DNA from 4 places in the Buttiauxella sp. S19-1 genome. Region 4 is predicted to be linked to each of the others. Evidence: predicted binding sites of a transcription regulator. Region 4 holds the regulator's gene; each other region holds the start of a gene.
The links. The regulator PurR, encoded in region 4, represses purine synthesis genes. The targets are predictions, from matches to a motif close to CANGCAAACGTTTGCNTG.
Positions count from the first base shown of each region.

Region 1: the regulator PurR is predicted to act here: its motif matches at 1,870-1,887, upstream of guaD (guanine deaminase).
Region 2: the regulator PurR is predicted to act here: its motif matches at 2,265-2,282, upstream of epd (erythrose-4-phosphate dehydrogenase).
Region 3: the regulator PurR is predicted to act here: its motif matches at 1,720-1,737, upstream of MES37_RS12010 (nucleobase:cation symporter-2 family protein).

Region 1 is NZ_JAHWLU010000013.1:10,493-15,850, reverse strand. It holds gene xdhA (xanthine dehydrogenase small subunit) at 1-399, opposite strand, end outside; gene guaD (guanine deaminase) at 396-1,727, opposite strand; gene ydfG (bifunctional NADP-dependent 3-hydroxy acid dehydrogenase/3-hydroxypropionate dehydrogenase YdfG) at 2,097-2,846, shown strand; gene MES37_RS05135 (GntR family transcriptional regulator) at 2,940-3,626, shown strand; gene MES37_RS05130 (mannitol dehydrogenase family protein) at 3,686-5,137, opposite strand; gene MES37_RS05125 (MFS transporter) at 5,278-5,358, opposite strand, start outside.
Region 2 is NZ_JAHWLU010000166.1:651-6,008, reverse strand. It holds gene pgk (phosphoglycerate kinase) at 1-1,016, opposite strand, end outside; gene epd (erythrose-4-phosphate dehydrogenase) at 1,066-2,085, opposite strand; gene MES37_RS22570 (nucleoside/nucleotide kinase family protein) at 2,403-3,110, opposite strand; gene MES37_RS22565 (MltR family transcriptional regulator) at 3,107-3,616, opposite strand; gene glpX (class II fructose-bisphosphatase) at 3,632-4,603, opposite strand; gene MES37_RS22555 (zinc-binding dehydrogenase) at 4,606-5,358, opposite strand, start outside.
Region 3 is NZ_JAHWLU010000045.1:6,962-12,319, reverse strand. It holds gene MES37_RS12015 (AsmA family protein) at 1-151, opposite strand, end outside; gene MES37_RS12010 (nucleobase:cation symporter-2 family protein) at 277-1,668, opposite strand; gene gltS (sodium/glutamate symporter) at 1,898-3,100, shown strand; gene recG (ATP-dependent DNA helicase RecG) at 3,105-5,186, opposite strand; gene trmH (tRNA (guanosine(18)-2'-O)-methyltransferase TrmH) at 5,191-5,358, opposite strand, start outside.
Region 4 is NZ_JAHWLU010000063.1:8,492-13,849, forward strand. It holds gene gloA (lactoylglutathione lyase) at 129-536, shown strand; gene rnt (ribonuclease T) at 631-1,284, shown strand; gene MES37_RS14535 (Grx4 family monothiol glutaredoxin) at 1,334-1,678, opposite strand; gene MES37_RS14540 (C40 family peptidase) at 2,041-2,895, shown strand; gene sodB (superoxide dismutase [Fe]) at 3,027-3,608, shown strand; gene cydH (cytochrome bd-I oxidase subunit CydH) at 3,662-3,754, opposite strand; gene purR (HTH-type transcriptional repressor PurR) at 4,047-5,072, shown strand; gene punR (DNA-binding transcriptional activator PunR) at 5,111-5,358, opposite strand, start outside.

The sequences.
Region 1 (5,358 bases), on a different contig from region 4:
TTCTATTTCATGACGGTCAGTCGGGCTATGCGCTTTTTGCAGTGCGAATCCCGACATCACAAAACCTGGGGTACAAAAACCACATTGCGAAGCGTGGCAATCGCTCATCGCCTGCTGCACCGGATGCAATTTGCTGCCGTCTGCTAAATCCTCCACGGTCAGCAACTGTTTGCCATCAAGCTGGCTGACCAGCGTGATGCAGCTATTGGCGCTGTCATAGCGCATTTTCTCGCCATCAACCTGGCCGAGCACCACCGTACACGCCCCGCAATCACCCGATGCGCACCCTTCTTTGCTGCCACAGCGCTGTTCACTGCCGCGCAGCCAGTTCAGCACCGTGGTATTTGGGTCAACGTTATCAAGGGTCTTTAAGGTTTGATTGAGCAAAAATTGAATCATGCCGCGACCTCCAGCGAGCCACGTTGCCAGACGCATTTACCGTTTACCCAGGTGTGCCAGATGTTACGGTCATCGCCGAGCGTCATCAGCACGAACAACTTTTCATAAATATCCCGACTGTTGGCGTAGCGCAGTTTCTGCAATGGCGTTACGGCTAAGTCCAGCACCACAAAATCCGCCTCTTTACCGGGCAGGAAGTTGCCGATTTTGTCATCCAGATCCAGCGCGTGTGCCCCGCCCAATGTAGCGTGATAAAACGCTTCGCTAGCGCACAGACGGTATCCTTGCAGTTGGGCAACTTTGTATGCTTCGGCCAGGGTTTGTAGCATGTTAAAGGTGGTGCCTGCGCCAACGTCGGTACCAATCCCCATGCGGATCCCCCGCTCATGGCACTGTTTGAGGTTAAACAGCCCGCTGCCGAGAAACAGATTTGAGGTTGGGCAAAAGGCGATGGCCGATTCAGTGCGGTGCAGGCAATCCCATTCACACTCTTGCAAATGGATGGCGTGAGCAAACACGCTGCGTTTTCCGGTGAGTTGGTACTGGTGATAAACGCCAAGATAGCTTTCAGAGTCGGGCCACAGGTTTTTCACCCATTCCACTTCGGCACTGTTTTCACTTAAATGGGTATGCAGCCAGGTATCGGGAAATTCTTCGCGCAGTGTCTGCACCACTTTGAGTAATTCAGGTGAAGATGTCGGCGCAAAACGCGGCGTCAGCGCATAGTTCAGGCGCCCTTTTTTATGCCAGCGCTGAATCAACTCACGCGTTTGCTGATAACTTTGCGCCGGTGTTTCGGTAAGATATTCCGGCGCGTTGCGATCCATCATCACTTTGCCCGCAATGATGCGCATGGAAAGATGTTCTGCTGCGCTGAAAAGCGCTTCCACCGACTGCGGATGAACCGTGCCAAAAACCAATGCGGTGGTGGTACCGTTGCTCAACAGTTGGCCAAGGAAAAATGCTGACATTTTCGCGGCGTACGAACTGTCCTGATACTGGCTCTCAACCGGGAAAGTGTAAGTTTGTAGCCATTCGAGTAACTGCTCGCCATACGCGCCTATCATTTCTGTTTGCGGATAATGCAGGTGGGTATCAACAAAGCCGGGAATGATTAATTTGCCGCGATAATCGAGATAATCACTTTCGCTACGCAAATGCATGCGCCCTTCTTCCCATGGCAACAAAGCCACCACCGTACCACCATCAATAAATAACAACGCATCATCATGGTGACGCGCATTCGCCAGCAACTCGTCAGGACGAGTTCCGGTTTGGGTTATATCGAAGAACTGGCCGCGTAACGCCTGCGTGTAATTAACTGTCATCGCCATGCCTGTAATGGTTTTGTGAAGAATGAGTTAATGATTGCAATGTTGATGCCACATTGAGGTTTGTCTTTAATCTTTTTTATAACAGTAGCTTAGAATACATTTTCCTTTGCTGCGCAACATTTAAGCAACTTTAGAGAAGGCAATCGGTTGCCTTTGGTCGCAATCGGTTGCCTTTTGGTATTATTAGTTGAGGATGCAAAAATCCGCGGGGTCTCATGCACCAGAAAGTTGCACACGGCAGATACCGCTGCACCAGCAGCGTGCAGGCCCTTGCAACGTCGTTTTTAGCACAAAGTTGAATTATCACTAACTGCCTTAGCATGCTAAGGTATTACCAAACAAAAACCTTTGAGGAACAGTGAGATGATTATTTTGGTGACCGGTGCAACTTCCGGATTTGGTGAGAGTATTACTCGTCGTTTCGTACAACAGGGTCATAAAGTCATTGCTACTGGACGCCGTCAGGAACGTCTGCAAGAGCTCAAAGATGAGCTGGGTGAAAGCATCATTACGCTGCAACTTGATGTGCGTAACCGTGCGGCTATCGAAGTGGCGATGGAACAGTTACCGGCGGCCTGGCGCAACATTGATGTGCTGGTGAATAATGCGGGCCTGGCGCTGGGTATGGAACCGGCTCATAAAGCGGACCCGGATGACTGGGAAACGATGATTGATACCAACAACAAAGGCCTCGTGTATATAACGCGCGCCGTGCTGCCTGGCATGGTCGAGCGTGATCGCGGTCATATTATTAATATCGGTTCTACCGCGGCTAACTGGCCATATGCTGGTGGCAACGTGTACGGGGCCACGAAAGCATTTGTGCGCCAGTTCAGCCTGAACTTACGTACCGATCTGCATAAGACGGCAATCCGCGTGACGGATATCGAGCCTGGTTTGGTCGGCGGTACTGAGTTTTCCAATGTACGTTTCAAAGGTGATGACGGCAAAGTCGAGAAAACCTATGAAAACGCCAACGCTTTAACCCCTGAAGATGTGACCGAAGCGGTTTGGTGGGTGGCGACACTGCCTAAACACGTCAACATCAATACGCTTGAGATGATGCCGGTTAGCCAGACGTTTGCTGGATTAAGCATTCACCGCGAAGGTTAATCACCTTGTCCATATTCGAAGGGATTTCGGGTATGGGCGACCGTGCAAATAAATGTTAAATTTGCACGGTTCTTCCAAAAAAAGAAAAATTTAATGCTACCGTCAACATTGCTTAACCCCACTCAGCCCGTTAACCAACAAATCTATCGCATTTTGCGTCGCGATATTGTGCGTTGCCTGATTCCGCCAGGAACGCCGCTGTCTGAAAAAGAAGTGGCAATCCGCTTTGAAGTGTCCCGCCAACCGGTTCGTGAAGCCTTTATCAAACTGGCGGAAACTGGCCTGGTGCAAATTCGCCCGCAGCGTGGAACTTACGTTAATAAGATTTCCGTCAGCCATGTTAAGAACGGCTGCTTTATCCGTGAAGCGATTGAGCGTGCGGTAGCGAAGCGTGCGGCAAGTATGGCGACAGACGAGCACCTTTATATGCTCGAGCAATTGCTGAACCAACAACGCATCGCCATTGACCGCAACCAGTTAGACGACTTCTTCCAGTTAGATGACGAATTTCACCAGCAACTGGCGCTGGTTGCCGATTGTAGCCTGGCCTGGGACACGGTCGAAAACATCAAAGCGACGATGGACCGGGTGCGTTATATGAGCCTTGATCACGTTTCGCCACCAGAGATGCTGCTCGCACAACATTACGATATTTTCGACGCCTTAAAACGCCATGATGAAGACGGTGTGGATCAGGCGATGTACCGCCATCTGCATGAGATTAGCCAGTCGATATTATTGATTCGTAAAGAGAAGCGTGACTGGTTTAGTGAAGAGTAATGTTTGAAGAAGAATGATTGAAGTCTCGCCCGTCACCGGGCGAGATTAATATGTAGTATTTAGAACTTAGCCACTGTCGCTTTCGCACCGTTTTCACGTAACGCCAAATAACTCTCAGTGACTCGCTGAACGAATTTCTCGTTAGCTGGCAAATCCTCACCAAAGATAGTTTTCAGCCCCAGAAGAGCTTTAACACGGGTTTCCCCTTCTTTGCTTGACGCCACCGCTTGCTGAATCGCCGGCAGTAATGGGTCGCTCACTTCAATTGGATTACCCTGCTCATCAACACCGCCAACATAACGCATCCAACCGGCAACACCCAGCGCCAACAGATCAAACTGACTACCGTTTGCCAGATGCCAACGAATGGAGTCTAACCAACGTTGTGGCAGCTTCTGGCTACCGTCCATGGCAATTTGCCAGGTACGGTGGCGCAGTGCCGGGTTGGTGTAACGGGCAATTAATGAATCCGCATATTTTGCCAGATCAACACCCTGCACGGTTAAGGTAGGTGCTTGTTGTTGCAGCATTAATGCCTTAGCAGTCCGACGGTAGTTTTCATCCTGCATACATTCAGAAATATGCTGATAACCCGCCAGGTAACCCAGGTAAGCCAGGAAGGAGTGGCTGCCGTTGAGCATGCGAAGTTTCATTTCTTCGTATGGCAGAACGTCTTTTACGAGTTCCGCGCCTGCTTTTTCCCATTCAGGACGGCCAGCAACGAAGTTATCTTCGATGACCCACTGACGGAAAGGTTCGCAAGCCACAGCCGCAGGATCAGCAACGCCGGTCGCTTGTGCCACTTGTTCCAGCGTTTCAGCCGTAACCGCTGGCACAATGCGGTCAACCATGGTGGATGGGAATGTCACATTCGCTTGGATCCACGCCGCCAGTTCCGGGTTCAACGCCTGCGCATAGGCAGTAATAACGTTACGGGTGACATGACCGTTTTCAGGCATGTTGTCACAAGACATCACGCTAAATGCTGGCAGACCCGCAGCTTTACGGCGCGCCAGCGCTTCAACAATCACACCTGGCGCAGATTTTGGCTGCTGTGGATTAGCAAGATCATGGGCGATTAACGGGTGGTCCAGCAGGATGGTGCCGGTAGCTGGAGTGTGGCAATAGCCTTTTTCAGTCACGGTCAGGGAAACAATGGCCACTTCAGGTTGGGTCAGTGCACTAAATACCGCTTCCAGACCATCAACCTGCGCATGAATGGCGTCTTTCACCACACCCACTACGCGGCAATGCCAGGCGTCGGCAGACATTTCTGCCACGCTATAAAGGTTGTCCTGCTGCTTCAAATCAACAATTTGCTGCTCGCCACCAATCAAATTGACTTCGCAGTAACCCCAGTCGCTACCATGTTCATTAGCCAGGATGTCGGCATAAACTGCCTGATGTGCGCGATGGAACGCACCAAAACCCAGATGAACGATGCGTGATACCAGTTTGCTACGGTCATATTTCGGGAGAATAGCTTTTGCAGATAAGAGTTTGTTTTCCATTTTTACAACTCGCTGTGTAGTAACTTGGGGACAGCTACAGACTACCTGCTATGGTAGTCTGCATTTTGATTTGAATTAAACTTTAGCCATTTGGTATGACACGAAATTCAAAGCTGTATAACAACTCATGGTTTGCGCTTTCACACATGCAGGCCTTTTACCGCGCGCTGTGATTTTGGCGTTTCAGCGGCATCTTCCAGTACGCTGAGGTCGCGGTCTCT
Region 2 (5,358 bases), on a different contig from region 4:
CCTGCAATAGAGAACGCTTCGCTGTCTGCGATTGCATTGGCAACGATTTCAGTACCTTTACGGAAGTTCGGGAATTCGAACACGCCAACCGGGCCGTTCCACAGAATGGTTTTTGCATTCTTCAGGATTTCAGCCAGTTGCTGCGCAGAAGCATCACCGATATCCAGAATCTGCTCGTCAGATTTCACGTCGTTGACAGATTTCAGAGTTGCCGTAGCAGTCTCAGAGAACTCAGTCGCTACGCGAACATCAGCAGGAACTGGGATGTCACAAATAGTCAGCAGGCGTTTAGCTTCGTCAACCAGGTCTGCTTCGTACAGGGATTTACCGACGTTGTGGCCTTGAGCAGCAACGAAAGTGTTCGCGATGCCACCACCAACAATCAGCTGGTCAGCAATTTTGGACAGGGAATCCAGAACGGTCAGCTTGGTAGAAACTTTAGAACCGCCAACGATAGCCACCATTGGGCGAGCAGGTTCTTTCAATGCTTTACCCAGTGCGCTCAGCTCTTCAGCCAGCAGCGGGCCAGCACAAGCGATATCTGCGAATTTGCCAACGCCGTGGGTAGAAGCCTGTGCACGGTGTGCAGTACCGAAAGCGTCCATGACGAATACGTCGCACAGTGCAGCGTATTTTTTAGACAGGGTTTCGTCGTCTTTCTTTTCGCCTTTGTTAAAGCGAACGTTTTCCAGAACAACCAGTTCACCCGCAGCAACTTCAACGCCATCGAGGTAATCTTTAGCCAGGCGAACCGGAGCAGACAATTTGTCTTTCAGGTAGTTAACAACCGGCAGCAGAGAGAATTCTTCGTTGTACTCGCCTTCAGTCGGACGACCCAGGTGAGAAGTTACCATCACTTTAGCGCCTTGTTTCAGGGCTAATTCGATAGTTGGCAGTGATGCACGGATACGTGCGTCAGATGTCACTTTCCCTTCTTTAACTGGTACGTTCAAATCTGCACGGATCAGAACACGTTTTCCAGCCAGATCCAGATCGGTCATCTTAATTACAGACATGGTGAATCCTCTCGTTGATTCTTAAAGTTTTGCGGACGCTTTATGCGCCTTACCTGAAACCACTTGCGGCCATGACTAACGTCGTGTCGAGCATTCGGTTAGCAAAGCCCCATTCGTTATCACACCAGACTAAAGTTTTAATCAGATGTTGCCCACTGACCCGCGTTTGTGTGCCATCAACAATGGCACTGTGCGGATCATGGTTAAAATCAGTCGAGACCAACGGTAATTCCGTATAGTCAACTATACCATGAAATGAATCACGTGCTTCTTTTTGCAGCAACCTATTGACTTCATTAGCATTGACTGCTTTTTTCACCGTCACGCTTAAATCGATCGCCGTGACGTTAATGGTCGGAACACGTACCGCAATCGCCTCGAAACGATCGTTAAATTGCGGGAAAATACGTGTGATACCAGCAGCAAGACGCGTATCAACAGGAATAATAGACTGGCTGGCAGCACGTGTGCGGCGCAAGTCTGGATGATAGGCGTCGATAACTTGTTGATCGTGCATCGCGGAATGGATGGTGGTCACTGTGCCCCATTCAATACCGTACGCATCATCAAGCAATTTGATAATAGGAATAATGCAGTTTGTGGTGCAGGAAGCATTCGAAACAATGCGATGTTCAGCAACCACACTTTCATGATTCACACCGTAAACCACGGTGGCGTCGAGGTCGTTACCGCCGGGATGAGAGAAGAGGACTTTTTTGGCACCGGCAGCCAGATGCGCTTCACCGTCTGCACGGGAGCCAAACACACCGGTACAATCCAGCACCACATCCACGCCCAGTTCACGCCACGGTAAATCAGCAATATCCGGTTCGTGCAGAATACGGACGGTGTCATCACCTACCCATAACTGGTTGCGTTCCTGACGAACGTCCCAGGCGAAACGACCATGGCTAGTGTCATACTTCAACAGATGCGCCATGCCCGCAGCATCAGCCAGTTCATTGATTGCTACGACGGTAATTTCCGCACGGCGACCGGATTCGTACAATGCACGTACCACGTTGCGCCCAATGCGACCGAAGCCATTAATTGCTATGCGAACGGTCATATCTCTCCTGCCAGAATCCCTGAGACTAAGTGGCTGACAGAGTAATCCAGCAATCGTCTGAGGGGAATCCTCGCACTCTCGAAACTGCAATTGTTTGCTTAATTGTCGAACATTTATTCGACTGAAACGCTTCAGCCATGTTAAGCGATACGGGGAATAAATGGAACGTTACCCCATGACAGGCAACCGATCTTCTGACATACGTCACAAATTTGATGGAATAAATGCAACGAGAAACCCACGTTGAATGAATAACAACCAGCTATCCACAGGAATAATGGAAATACCACAGAGTCGTTTACACGACCCTGCCGGTATCAATTGAGATGATAGCCACCCTGCTCATCCATAACTAACTGCATATCGGCAGACAGGCTTCCTTCGAGCACACGTAAAACATTCGGCCCATCAGTGGCGTGGAAAAATTCCTCCGCCTGCTCACGGCTCAAGCCGCCACGTATTTTTCGGCTAATCAATCGTTCGGAAAGCAATTCCGCAGGAGCAGCGATAAACACAGAAAAATCGCAAAGGGGGCGCAATGCCTGCCACTCTGGCTGATTGAGCAGCAGCCAATTGCCTTCAACCACCACAATGGGCGCTTCAACGGTAATCGCATTTTCCAGCGGATCGTGCAGATTACGATCGTACTGCGGCCAGCGACTGCCAGGCTTTTGCAGATCCTGCAATGCACCAGTTAGCTTCTGAATATTAAACGTTTGCGGTGCGCCTTTATGTTGCTTGAGATTGTTCGCAAGCAGATATTCGTTGTAGTGATGGAAGCCATCCATCGGTAAAGCCTGTATCGCAGGTAATGCCGGATCGAGCGAAGACAAATATTCCCAAAACGCCACCAGCGTTGACTTACCGGTGCCGGGTGGAGCCGCCAAAAATACCACCAGCCGACGCTGTAATTGCTTTTGCTTTGCGGCGAGTTGCTTTAATAAAGGCTTATGTAACGCTTCGACTTCTTGTTCTTTAAAACAGGCTTGTGTCTCTAATCCATTAATAATTAATGTGACTTTCACCAGACTAGCTCCTTCAATAATGAAGTCACCGCCAGAGATAACGCCGTTTTCACTAAGCCGCCATAACGCGCTTCGGAATAGATTGAGAAATCCGAATACTTCATGCTTTTTATTGCATTAAACAATGTCGCGTTTTGGGTAATCGAATTGAGGTTCGCAATAAAATCGTAAGTGAGGTCATCATGAAACTGAATTGCCACTTTGCTGTGTTGCACAAAATCACAGAACTGGGAAAAACAGGTAATATCGGCATACAGCCATTTATCCATTTTCCCCAGCGCGTAAATCAGGCGCAGCGCAACGTCGATATCATCCAGCGGCCCACTTCTGGCAAGCAAAGGCTTAACCGCGTACTCAACGATCTCTTCATCATTATCAACAAATAACGAAGGTAGAAATTGCCTGATGCCGGAAAGCAAAATATCGTGCGCGACGCTCATAAATGAGGCCAAATCACTTTGCGCTTCCAGTTGTTCAAGTACTTCATCTTCGTTCAAGGTGGTCATTAATAGCTCAGTACATTAGAGGTGATGTAAAGAGTCTATAATATTACAGGTGCGCTCTATACCATTAATCAAGAGCGTTTGAGTGCGTACAACATCACCTTCTTCGCGCACTCCCTGCAAAATATCCCCGCCGGTTACGCCGGTTGCGGAAAATAATACCTCGTCGCTTTTGACGATTTCATCAAGGCTGTAAATACGATTGATTTCGACGCCCATTTCACGGCAGCGGCGTTGCTCAGAATCAGCAATTTGGCGATGTTCAGGCGTCTCCCCTTTTGCCTGGCAGAAATCCATTAATTCCACCTGCATTTCGCCACCTAATGCTTTCACCGCACAGGCAGAAATTACGCCCTCTGGTGCGCCGCCAATGCTGTACATCACGTCGTATTGATTATCCAGCAAGCAAGTCATCACGCTTGCAGCCACGTCACCATCCGGTAATGCAATCACTTTCACGCCCAGGCTTGTAGCTTCGGCAATTATTGCCTGGTGGCGGGGTTTATCGAGGGTCACCATCCGCAAACGCTCCAGCGGTTTGCCGAGCGCGTTGGCAATATTTTTTAGGTTATCTGCGAGCGTTGCCGCAAGGCTAATCACCCCTTTGGCTTTCTTGCCCACCACGATTTTCTTCATATACATATCGGGGGCATGCAGCAAGGTACCAACCGGTGCGCAGGCCATCACCGCCAGCGCATTGTTTTGCCCCATCGCCACCATGCGCGTGCCTTCGATGGGGTCAACGGCGATATCGATTTGCCGGGAATCGCCCTTTCCTAACATCTCGCCGATATACAGCATCGGCGCGTGGTCAATCTCCCCTTCGCCAATGACAATCCGCCCCTGCATATCAATTTGATTAAGTGCATCACGCATTGCCTGCACAGCCACGCCATCAATCTGATTCTTATCGCCGCAGCCGATCAATGGCCAGGCTGCAAGCGCGGCCCGTTCCGTGGTGCGGAAAAATGGATAAGCCAGCGTTTTCATGGTTAGGCCTCCACACCGATATCAACGCCAAAATGGGCTAACAGATGCTTTTCCGCCGCTTCGTTCCAGACGCCGTGTGTTTCAGCCACCAGTTCGGCAAGGCGTTTAAATAATGGATCGGTTTCACCCAGGCTGGCGAATTCAGTGATTGCCGTCAGCGGCATGGTGACACCGTTGTAAATCAGCTTTTTACCGCCCGGGATATCCGGCAGATTCAGCACGGTTTCAGGAACCGCATCCAGGCCACCCACATGCGTAACCATAAACGAAGGCTGTAATCGCCCGCTGGCAGCAAGTTCAATGGCTTCAATCATGTCATCGGCGGAGCCGCCAGATGTGCCAACAATATGCGTGCTGCCGTAATGCACGTTGTAGAAATTAAACGGCACCTTGAAGTTTTTATCCGTTGGTCCGGCGAAGAAATTCAGGCAGCCGTCGTCAGCGAGCAGGTCATCACCCAGCTCAATCACCGCAGGTACGGCGGCATAAACGAAGACGTCATCAAAGCCCGTACCACCGGTCATCTCACGTAACGCCGCCGCAGGGTTATCCAGTTCTTTGCTGTTCACATACACCAACTCGATACCGTTTTTGGCCGCCAGCTCTACAGGCAAGAGTTTTTGTGCCTGTGCCAGTCTGGCTTCATCAATATCAACCACCACCACTTTGCCCGGTTTGATATTGCCGTTAATTGCATAATCAATGGCACCGATGCCCATCGGCCCGGCACAGGCTAATAATGCCAGGTTGCCACC
Region 3 (5,358 bases), on a different contig from region 4:
TTTCAAAAGAGAAATTGTAATCGCTCTTTTCATTGACCCAACTGCTAACCTGGGTGGCTCCCCAACGAGTTTGCAGCAAAAAATAGGCAGCTATTAGCGCAACAAATATGACGACCAATAACGCAGTGATCAGCTTTCCGAGAAATTTCATTGTCTTCCATCCCATGAAGTTTCGGTATGGGTGTTATGCCCCATTTACCGTTATAGCTCAAGGATGGGATTGTCAGGAGGGGTAACACGCGCTGGTGACAACAAATCACCAGCGCGTGAGGTACATCAATTTTTCTCAGGCGGGAAAATGAGGTTTAACACGATAGCGGTGATACCACCGGCCGCAATCCCGGAAGAGAGCAGCGTTTTCAACCAGTCAGGTGCAAATTGTAAAATTAACGGTTGTTGAGACACGCCCATCCCGACCGCCAGAGACAGCGCGATAATCATAATCGCACGGCGATTCAGTGGTTCGCGGGAAACAATACGCACACCAGAAGCGGCAATAGTGCCAAACATCACGATCGTCGCGCCGCCTAATACCGGCTCAGGAATGTGCTGGACAAACCCGCTTACTGCCGGGAACAAGCCGAGAACGATCAACATCAGTGCGACGACAAAACCGACGTAGCGGCTGGCAACGCCGGTAAGCTGAATCACGCCGTTGTTCTGGCCGAAGCAGGAGTTAGGGAAGGTATTGAATACCGCAGAAACACAGGAGTTCAGGCCATTAGCCAACACGCCACCTTTCAGGCGCTTCATATATAGAGGACCTGAAACTGGCTGCTCAGAAACGTCAGAAGTCGCGGTAATATCGCCAATGGTTTCCAGTGAGGTCACCATAAAGACCAGCATCAGCGGGATTAGCAGATTCCAGTCAATGCCCAGGCCGTAATACAACGGCGTTGGCACCATAATCAGTTCGGTGTTGGTTGACGGGGCAACATTCGGCAGCATGCCCATCGCCCAGGCCAGCGCATAACCCACTGCCATGGCGATAACCAGAGAAGCCACGCGCAAGTAAGCGTTGCGCTGGCGGTTTAGCAGAATGATGACCAGCAGCACAGCACCTGCCAGCAGCAGATTTTTTGGTGCGCCAAAGGTATGGTCGCTCATCGCGGCATAGCCACCGCCGATAGACGTCAGGCCAACCTGAATAAGAGAAAGGCCGATAATCATCACCACCACACCTGAAACCAGCGGGGTGATGATGCGGCGAGCCAGATGCAGGAAGCGCGATAACAGCATTTCGGTGCAGCTTGCGAGCATTAATGTGCCAAACAGGGCGGCCATCATGGTCGGAACATCGGCCCCGCCATTTTTCAATGCCATACCGCCCATAATTAACGGTGAAACAAAGTTAAAACTGGTGCCCTGAATAGACAGAAGCCCAGAGCCCACCGGGCCCCAGGCTTTAATCTGAATAATCGATGCCACGCCGGAGGCGAACAACGACATACTGATAATATGTTGGGTATCTTCGGCTGGAAGTCCCAGAGCCTGGCAAATCAACATCGCCGGTGTGATCACCGCAACAAACATCGCTAATAAGTGCTGACCGGCAGCAAAAAGAGTCTGTGGGAGAGGGGGTCTGTCCTCGAGGCGGTAAATCAATTCACTGGAACGAGCCTGAGCAACCGATTGCGCACCTTCAGACTCAACAGCATTAACAGACATCAGAAATTATCCCTTGCCGAAAAAACGGTGATTTTAACGGACTGGATGGTAAAAGCAAACGTTTGCTAACAATGTTTCTTAAGATAAAAATCACATATACCGAGCTTTTTATATAACTTTCGACTCTTTTTTGGTTAAAATCCGGCTACTGATTTTTCTAGAACCTGAAATTCCAGTGAAGGATAAATTAAAGCGTCTGTGAGAAATATGCGCAAACAGGAGCAATTCTATGTTTTATCTCGACACCCTTTCTACCCTTGTTGCTGCGACTCTCGTGTTGTTACTGGGCCGAAAAATGGTCCATACCATACCGCTATTAAAAAAATACACTATCCCTGAACCTGTAGCGGGTGGGTTGTTAATCGCCCTGGCCTTACTGGTGCTCAAAAAAAGCGTCGGCTGGGAATTTGAATTTGATATGAGTCTGAAAGACCCATTGATGCTGGCTTTCTTTGCCACCATCGGTCTGAATGCCAACCTTTCCAGCTTGCGTGCAGGCGGCAAAGTTGTCGGTATTTTCCTGATCGTGGTAGTAGGTTTGCTGGTGATGCAAAACGCCATCGGTATTGGTATGGCGAGCCTGTTAGGTCTTGACCCGTTAATGGGCTTACTGGCAGGTTCCATTACCCTGTCTGGTGGCCACGGTACCGGTGCGGCGTGGAGTAAATTATTTAGCGAGCGTTATGGTTTCCAGAACGCCACCGAAGTTGCGATGGCTTGCGCAACATTTGGTTTGGTACTGGGTGGTTTGATTGGCGGGCCGGTGGCGCGTTACCTGGTCAAACACTCATCCACACCTGATGGCACGCCAGAAGATAGCGTAGATCCAACGGCCTTCGAAAAACCTGCGGTTGGGCGCATGATCACCTCTATGGTGCTGATTGAAACTATCGCGATGATTGCTATCTGCCTTACTACTGGCAAGTTTGTAGCGCATCTTATTCAAGGCACCAGCTTTGAATTACCGACGTTCGTTTGTGTGCTATTTATTGGGGTTATCCTAAGCAATACACTCTCACTGCTCGGCTTCTATCGGGTATTTGAACGCGCGGTTTCCGTGCTGGGGAACGTTTGTTTGTCTCTGTTCCTCGCTATGGCGCTGATGAGCCTGAAGCTGTGGGAACTGGCGTCACTGGCGTTGCCAATGTTGGCAATTCTGACGGTGCAAACCATCTTTATGGCGCTATATGCGATTTTCGTGACGTATCGCTTGATGGGTAAAAACTATGATGCAGCGGTACTTGCCGCGGGCCATTGTGGTTTTGGCCTTGGGGCAACACCAACGGCTATCGCCAATATGCAGGCGATTACCGAGCGTTTTGGCCCGTCACACATGGCGTTTCTGGTGGTTCCGATGGTTGGCGCGTTCTTTATTGATATCGTCAACGCGATAGTCATCAAGCTGTACCTGATGCTGCCAATCTTTGGCTAAGCAATCAGGCGTTTGAATAGCGTTCCGTTTCAGGCATCCAGCGTTCGATGAGCGCGGTTGCCTGTTGCGGATAGCGTTCATGGATATGGCGTGCAAGGCGCTGCACTTCAGGAATCATCGCCTGGTCGCGCAGTAAATCTGCCACTTTAAACTCGGCATTCCCTGTCTGACGCGTACCGAGTAATTCCCCCGGCCCACGAATTTCCAAATCTTTTTGTGCAATCACAAAACCATCGTTGCTGTCGCGCAGCACCTGTAAACGCAGTTGCGCAGTTTTTGACAGCGGCGATTTGTACAGCAACACACAATGGGATGCAACGGCCCCACGTCCCACACGGCCGCGCAGTTGGTGGAGTTGTGCAAGCCCGAGGCGCTCAGGGTTTTCGATAATCATCAGGCTGGCATTTGGGACATCAACGCCCACTTCAATGACCGTTGTAGCGACTAAAAGATGAATCGACCCTTCTTTGAAAGCCTGCATAACGGCCTGCTTTTCTTGCGGCTTCATGCGCCCATGGACCAGGCCAATATTCAGATTCGGCAGGGCAGTTTTTAGCTCGTCCCATGTCACTTCTGCAGCCTGTGCTTCCAGTAATTCCGACTCTTCAATCAGCGTACAAACCCAGTATGCCTGTCGGCCTTCATCACTACATGCCCCACGTACACGGTCGATAATATCGTTGCGGCGCGAGTCAGGAATGGCAACCGTGGTGACTGGCGTACGGCCTGGTGGCAGTTCGTCGATTGTCGACGTGTCCAGATCGGCATAGGCTGTCATCGCGAGGGTTCGTGGGATTGGCGTCGCAGTCATAATGAGTTGATGCGGATGGAATCCCTGGATCTGGCCTTTTTCCCACAGCGCCAGGCGCTGATGGACGCCAAAGCGATGCTGTTCATCAATGATGACCAGTGCGAGTTGAGAGAATTGCACCTGTTCCTGGAAAATTGCATGCGTTCCCACCACCATCGACACTTGTCCGCTGGCGATGGCATCTTGTTGGGCGATTCGCGCTTTACCTTTTTGCTTACCGGCAAGCCAGCCCACCTCAATACCCAATGGCGCAAACCACTGGCGGAAATTATTGGCGTGCTGCTCGGCGAGCAATTCCGTTGGTGCCATCAAGCCAACTTGTTTGCCATGCGCAATCGCCCGCAATGCGACAAGTGCTGCAACCAGCGTTTTGCCCGAACCCACATCGCCTTGCACCAGACGCATCATCGGCACATCCAGCGCCATATCATGTTCAATTTCTGCCACCACTCGTTCTTGCGCACCCGTTGGTTTAAACGGAAGGGCAGCCAGCAGTTGGTTTTTTAATTCATCATGATTATGCAGGGGCAATGCATGATAACGCTGAGCACCCGCCCGGAGTGCGAGCATGCTGAGGTTATGCGCCAGTAATTCTTCAAGGATTAAGCGCTGCTGAGCAGGGTGCTTCCCGGTTTCCAGATCGGCTAACTGCATGGTCGGTGGCGGGCGATGCAAAGTACGCAATGCTTCCGGGAGGCTCATCATCCCCTTGCTCAAATCCGCCGGGAGTAATTCGGTGATAGCGCAGGTATCCAGCAACTCCAGTGCCTGGTCGGTCAGTTTGCGCAGAGTCGCCTGGCGAATGCCTTCCGTCGTGGGGTAAACCGGCGTCAGAGTTTCCTGCAATTCAGGGGTACTGAGATCGCCCTGAACGCGGTATTCCGGATGAATCATCTCCGCGCCGTGCGTCCCGCGCTTTGCTTCGCCATAAGCGAGCACACGTTTACCGGTTGCGAGGCTGTTTTTCATCGCCGCATTGAAGTTGAAAAACCGCATGGTCAGGATGCCGGTGCCGTCAGAAATCTGGCAGGTCATCATGCGGCGGCGACCAAAACTGATATTGCAGTTCAGCACTTCACCTTCCACCGTGGCATGAGTGCCCGGCATCAGGTCATTTATGGGGTAGAGATGCGTGCGGTCTTCGTAACGAAGCGGCAGGTGGAGCAGGAGATCTTGAATGGTGTACAGGCCAATTTTGGCCAGTTTGCCGCTCTGGCTGGCACCCACTCCGGCAAGCGTACTTAACGGTATGGCATCCAGCAAACGGCCTTTCATCCTGCTACTCCGCAGATTGCATTGTGGCCCACCATGCGGCATCAGCTTCTATCTCACCTTGCTGATTCACATGCGGGTAGGGCAAACCTTTACGGCGGGAAACGCGCGCCAGTACAGGATAGCCGCCTTCAAACAGCAGGCGCTGTTGTTCGGATTCTGGCAGCGTGCTGTT
Region 4 (5,358 bases):
AATAATTCTAGTTGTGGCCAGGCGGCAAGCTCAGGAATCCCCGGGAGCTTACTTGAGTAAATGACTGGGGTGAGTGAGTGCAGCCAACACCGTCACAACTTGAAGAATGAAGGGGAAAAGAGGAATTTATGCGCTTACTTCATACCATGCTGCGCGTTGGCGATCTGCAACGCTCTATCAATTTTTACACCAACGTACTGGGCATGACCCTGCTGCGTACCAGTGAAAACCCAGAATATAAATACTCTTTGGCGTTTGTTGGCTACGGCCCGGAAACCGAAGAAGCCGTTATCGAACTGACTTATAACTGGGGTACCGAGAGCTACGATCTGGGCAACGCCTACGGCCATATCGCATTGAGCGTTGATAACGCTGCCGAAGCTTGCGAGCGTATTCGCAACAACGGTGGCAATGTAACCCGTGAAGCTGGCCCGGTAAAAGGCGGCTCCACCGTTATCGCTTTCGTTGAAGATCCAGACGGCTACAAAATTGAGCTCATCGAGAGCAAAGATGCGGGTAAAGGCCTGGGTAACTAATACTCAACTAACGGGCGGTAAACCTGCCCGTTAGCTTCCCTTCTTAAAATTTGCCATAATGCGCGCTGCTTTTTCCCCGTATTAAGAGATCCTGATGTCTGACAACACGCAACTGCAAGGCCTGTGTGACCGCTTTCGTGGTTTTTATCCGGTAGTCATTGACGTTGAAACCGCTGGGTTTAACGCGAAAACCGATGCTTTACTGGAAGTCGCTGCCATCACCTTAAAGATGGATCTGGACGGCTGGTTAATGCCTGATGAAACCCTGCATTTCCATGTCGAACCTTTCGAAGGCGCTATCCTTCAGCCTGAAGCGCTGGCCTTCAATGGTATTGACCCGCACAACCCGTTGCGTGGTGCCGTCAGTGAATATGACGCGCTACATGCGATTTTTAAGATGGTGCGCAAAGGCATCAAAGACAGTGGGTGTAACCGTGCAATTATGGTGGCGCACAATGCCACCTTTGATCACAGCTTTATGATGGCCGCGGCAGAACGCGCGTCATTAAAACGTAACCCTTTTCATCCGTTTGTCACCTTTGATACCGCCGCACTGAGCGGACTGGCATTAGGCCAAACGGTGCTGGCGAAAGCGTGTATTGCTGCTGGTATGCCGTTTGATAGCAGCCAGGCGCACTCTGCACTTTATGATACCGAGCAAACCGCGCAGCTATTTTGCGAGATAGTGAATCGCTGGAAGCGTTTAGGTGGCTGGCCGCTGCCACTCCCTGCAGACCCCGAATCGTGAGCATAAAAAAAGCGACCTTAACGGTCGCTTTTTAATAACTAACAGCAAATTACTCTGCGTCTGGCTCTTCAGATTTATGCTTAGCAGCAGATTCTTTAATCAGCGCCTGCAATTCACCACGTTGATACATCTCAATGATGATGTCGCAACCGCCAACCAGCTCGCCATCAACCCACAATTGTGGGAAAGTCGGCCAGTTGGCATATTTTGGCAACTCAGCACGGATGTCCGGGTTCTGCAAAATATCAACGTAGGCGAAACGCTCACCACAGGCAGACAGCGCCTGCACAGCCTGGGCTGAGAAACCACAGCTAGGCAGTTTCGGGGAACCTTTCATATAAAGAAGGATTGGGTTTTCAGTAATCTGTTGTTGGATTTTTTCAATAGTGCTCATTGCTTGCTTCCTCAAACCTGGTCTCGGCAGTAGCCTGCCATTGTAGCGATCGATACCCTCTCCAGAAAACACCAATTTTTGCAGGGTTTCTGTGTACTACGCGATGGAGGGATAACATGTCTCAAGAATAACACTTTTCCGGTAGCTGCAAATCAGGAATTAACCCTATCCCTGATCAATAAATCACCTTATGACCTTAAGTTTGATGATTTTTTTTGCGACTGGTTACGAAACAGCACGACGATAGGTAAAAGGTTGTTAACTTTATCTCACTTAATAGATTAGAATCGGCGGGTTTCGCAAAATCATACACGGGCATGATGGTAATTATCATGCATTCATTTTAACCAGGGGATTGTCGAGTGGCGCGGATAACAAAAATTTCTATCACGCTCTGTGCTCTGCTATTTACCTTGCCGTATACACCATTGACGCAGGCGTCTGAGCACGCTCGTCCCGTGGCGGCGCATAAAGCGCACGTTGTGAAAAGCACAACCAAGAGCACAGAAAAGAGCAGTAAGAGTAAAGATAAAACCACTACCGCCAGCAAGAAAACCAACACCACCTCCAAAACAACCAGCAAGAAAAAAGAAACCACTGCCTCAACGAGTAAAACCGCTAAAAACTCCAGCAGTGCTAAAACAAAAAATCTTGCCAGTAAAGACCGCAAAAAATCCTCTCAGCTCGCGAAAGTCCAGCCTGTTGCTCTCACCGAAAAATGCAGTAAACCTCGTAAAGGTTATAAAACGCATTGCGTGAAAGTCAAAGCAGAGCCACCAACGACGATTGCCGCTGCGCATAAAGTCCGGGTGCAAAAAGCACAGAAAACGGCGATGAACAAATTGATGGGCCAGATTGGCAAACCGTATCGCTGGGGTGGGACTTCACCGCGTACCGGTTTCGATTGCAGCGGTCTGGTTTATTACGCCTATAAAGATTTGGTGAAGTTCCGTATTCCCCGCACTGCTAACGAAATGTATCACCTGCGTGATGCCTCTTCGGTGGATCGTGGTGAGCTGGAAACAGGTGACCTGGTATTCTTCCGTACACAAGGTCGCGGCACTGCGGATCACGTAGGCGTGTATGTAGGCAACGGTAAGTTCATTCAGTCTCCACGTTCTGGCAGGGATATCCAAATCACTTCCTTGAGCGAAGATTACTGGCAACGCCACTATGTTGGCGCTAAACGTGTCATGACCTCCAAAACCATTCGTTAAAAATTCGTCGAAAATCTGCGCCTGCCCTTCATTGGGCAGGCGTGTTCCTCTTTTGCTTACCCTTTCAATTTGTTACCCTAAACCCGCACTAAAAGTGTTGTCTAGATGTAAACAATAATAAGGAGTTAGCAATGTCGTTCGAACTACCTGCACTACCGTATGCAAAAGATGCTTTAGCACCGCATATCTCCGCCGAAACCCTGGAATACCATTACGGTAAACACCATCAAACCTATGTCACTAACCTGAATAATCTGGTTAAAGGCAGCGCGTTTGAGGGTAAAACCCTCGAAGAGATCGTTCGTACTTCCGAAGGTGGCGTATTTAACAACGCCGCTCAGGTCTGGAACCACACTTTCTACTGGAACTGCCTGGCACCAAATGCTGGCGGCGAGCCAACTGGCGAACTGCTGGAAGCCATCAATAAATCTTTTGGTAGCTTCGCTGAGTTCAAGCAGCAATTTACTGATGCTGCTATCAAGAACTTCGGTGCTGGCTGGACATGGCTGGTTAAACAGGAAGATGGCGCATTAGCGATTGTTTCTACCTCTAACGCTGGCACCCCACTGACGACTGCAGCTAAACCGCTGTTGACTGTGGATGTGTGGGAACATGCGTACTACATCGACTACCGCAATGCTCGTGCTGGCTACCTTGAGCATTTCTGGGCGCTGGTGAACTGGGCGTTTGTTGCGAAGAATTTAGCAGCTTAATGCAAAAGTAAATGGGCCGCGATTTGCGGCCCATCTTGATCAAAGCGTAAAAATCAGTGCAGTACGGCAGTTAGTGCGCCGAAAACAATCAAAGCCAAAACAATTACCGTCGTCGTGATTGAAAATTTCAAATCGGTGCTCATCATTAAACTCCTTTTATATCCATACAATCGATGTGTCAGGGTGATTTTCCCACAACCAGAGATAAAAATCCTCCAGGTTTTAATCTGATATCAATTTTCCCTCTTCCACTTTTCGCCTGGATAGGCCAAAATCCCTCGCTAATTTGTTGCGTATCGTCAATTCAATGCCCTCCTCCCGTTTTATGTCGCAATCCCGGCATACCTGCAACCATCATGTTGCCTGTGGAGTCAGCGTACGCAAACGTTTAACATAATAGCAATCAAGGGTTTACGATATAGCCCGGAGTGAATTTTAATGGCGACAATCAAGGACGTGGCGAAGCGCGCAAACGTTTCCACTACAACCGTATCACATGTGATTAACAAAACCCGTTTTGTGGCGGAAGAAACGCGCAATGCGGTGTGGGCAGCAATTAAAGAATTGCACTACTCGCCAAGCGCCGTAGCACGAAGCCTGAAAGTTAATCACACCAAAACGATTGGTCTGCTTGCCACTTCCAGTGAAGCACCCTATTTCGCCGAGATAATCGAAGCGGTGGAAAATAGCTGCTTTGAAAAAGGCTACACCCTGATTTTGGGCAACGCGCACAACAACTTTGAAAAGCAGCGCGCTTACTTATCGATGATGGCACAAAAGCGTGTCGATGGCCTGTTAGTGATGTGCTCTGAATATCCTGAATCATTGCTCACCATGCTTGAAGAGTACCGTCACATCCCTATGGTGGTGATGGACTGGGGCGAGGCTCGTGCCGATTTCACCGACTCCGTGGTCGATAACGCTTTCCACGGCGGTTATCTTGCTGGACGTTATTTGATTGAACGCGGCCACCGCGAAATTGGCGCCATTCCCGGGCAAATGGAACGTAACACCGGTGGCGGCCGCCATGCAGGCTTTATGAAAGCACTGGAAGAAGCGGGAATTTCCATTCCGGAAAACTGGATTGTTCAGGGTGACTTTGAACCTGAATCAGGTTACCGCGCCATGCAGCAGATCATCGGCCAGTCTCATCGCCCAACAGCGGTATTCTGTGGCGGCGACATTATGGCGATGGGTGCTATTTGCGCTGCTGATGAAATGGGGCTGCGCGTGCCGCAGGATATTTCCGTTATCGGTTACGACAACGTACGCAACGCGCGTTACTTCTCACCAGCATTGACCACCATCCACCAGCCGAAAGATTCGCTAGGGGAAACGGCGTTTAATATGCTGCTGGATAGAATCGTCAACAAACGCGAAGAGTCGCAGTCGATTGAGGTTCACCCGCGTCTGATTGAACGCCGCTCTGTGGCTGATGGCCCGTTTCGCGATTATCGCCGCTAAGTGTGTGTCGGATGTCGCGCAAGCGACATCCAGCAGACTTACAGCGGCTCCTGTAACCACTCCTGATTCATCGTGTCACTATCGCCTAAGTAATCCAACAGCCAGGCCAACGCTGGCGATGCATCGTTTTGCTGCCATGTCAGGCAACATGCCGCGTCAGGGAATGGATTATCCAGCGTTAATTCGCGCCATTTCCCTGAAGCAACCCACGGTTTGGCAATATGTAACGGCACCATGCCGATACACAACCCCGCGCTCAAGCAATCCGAACCGGACGCCCAATCAG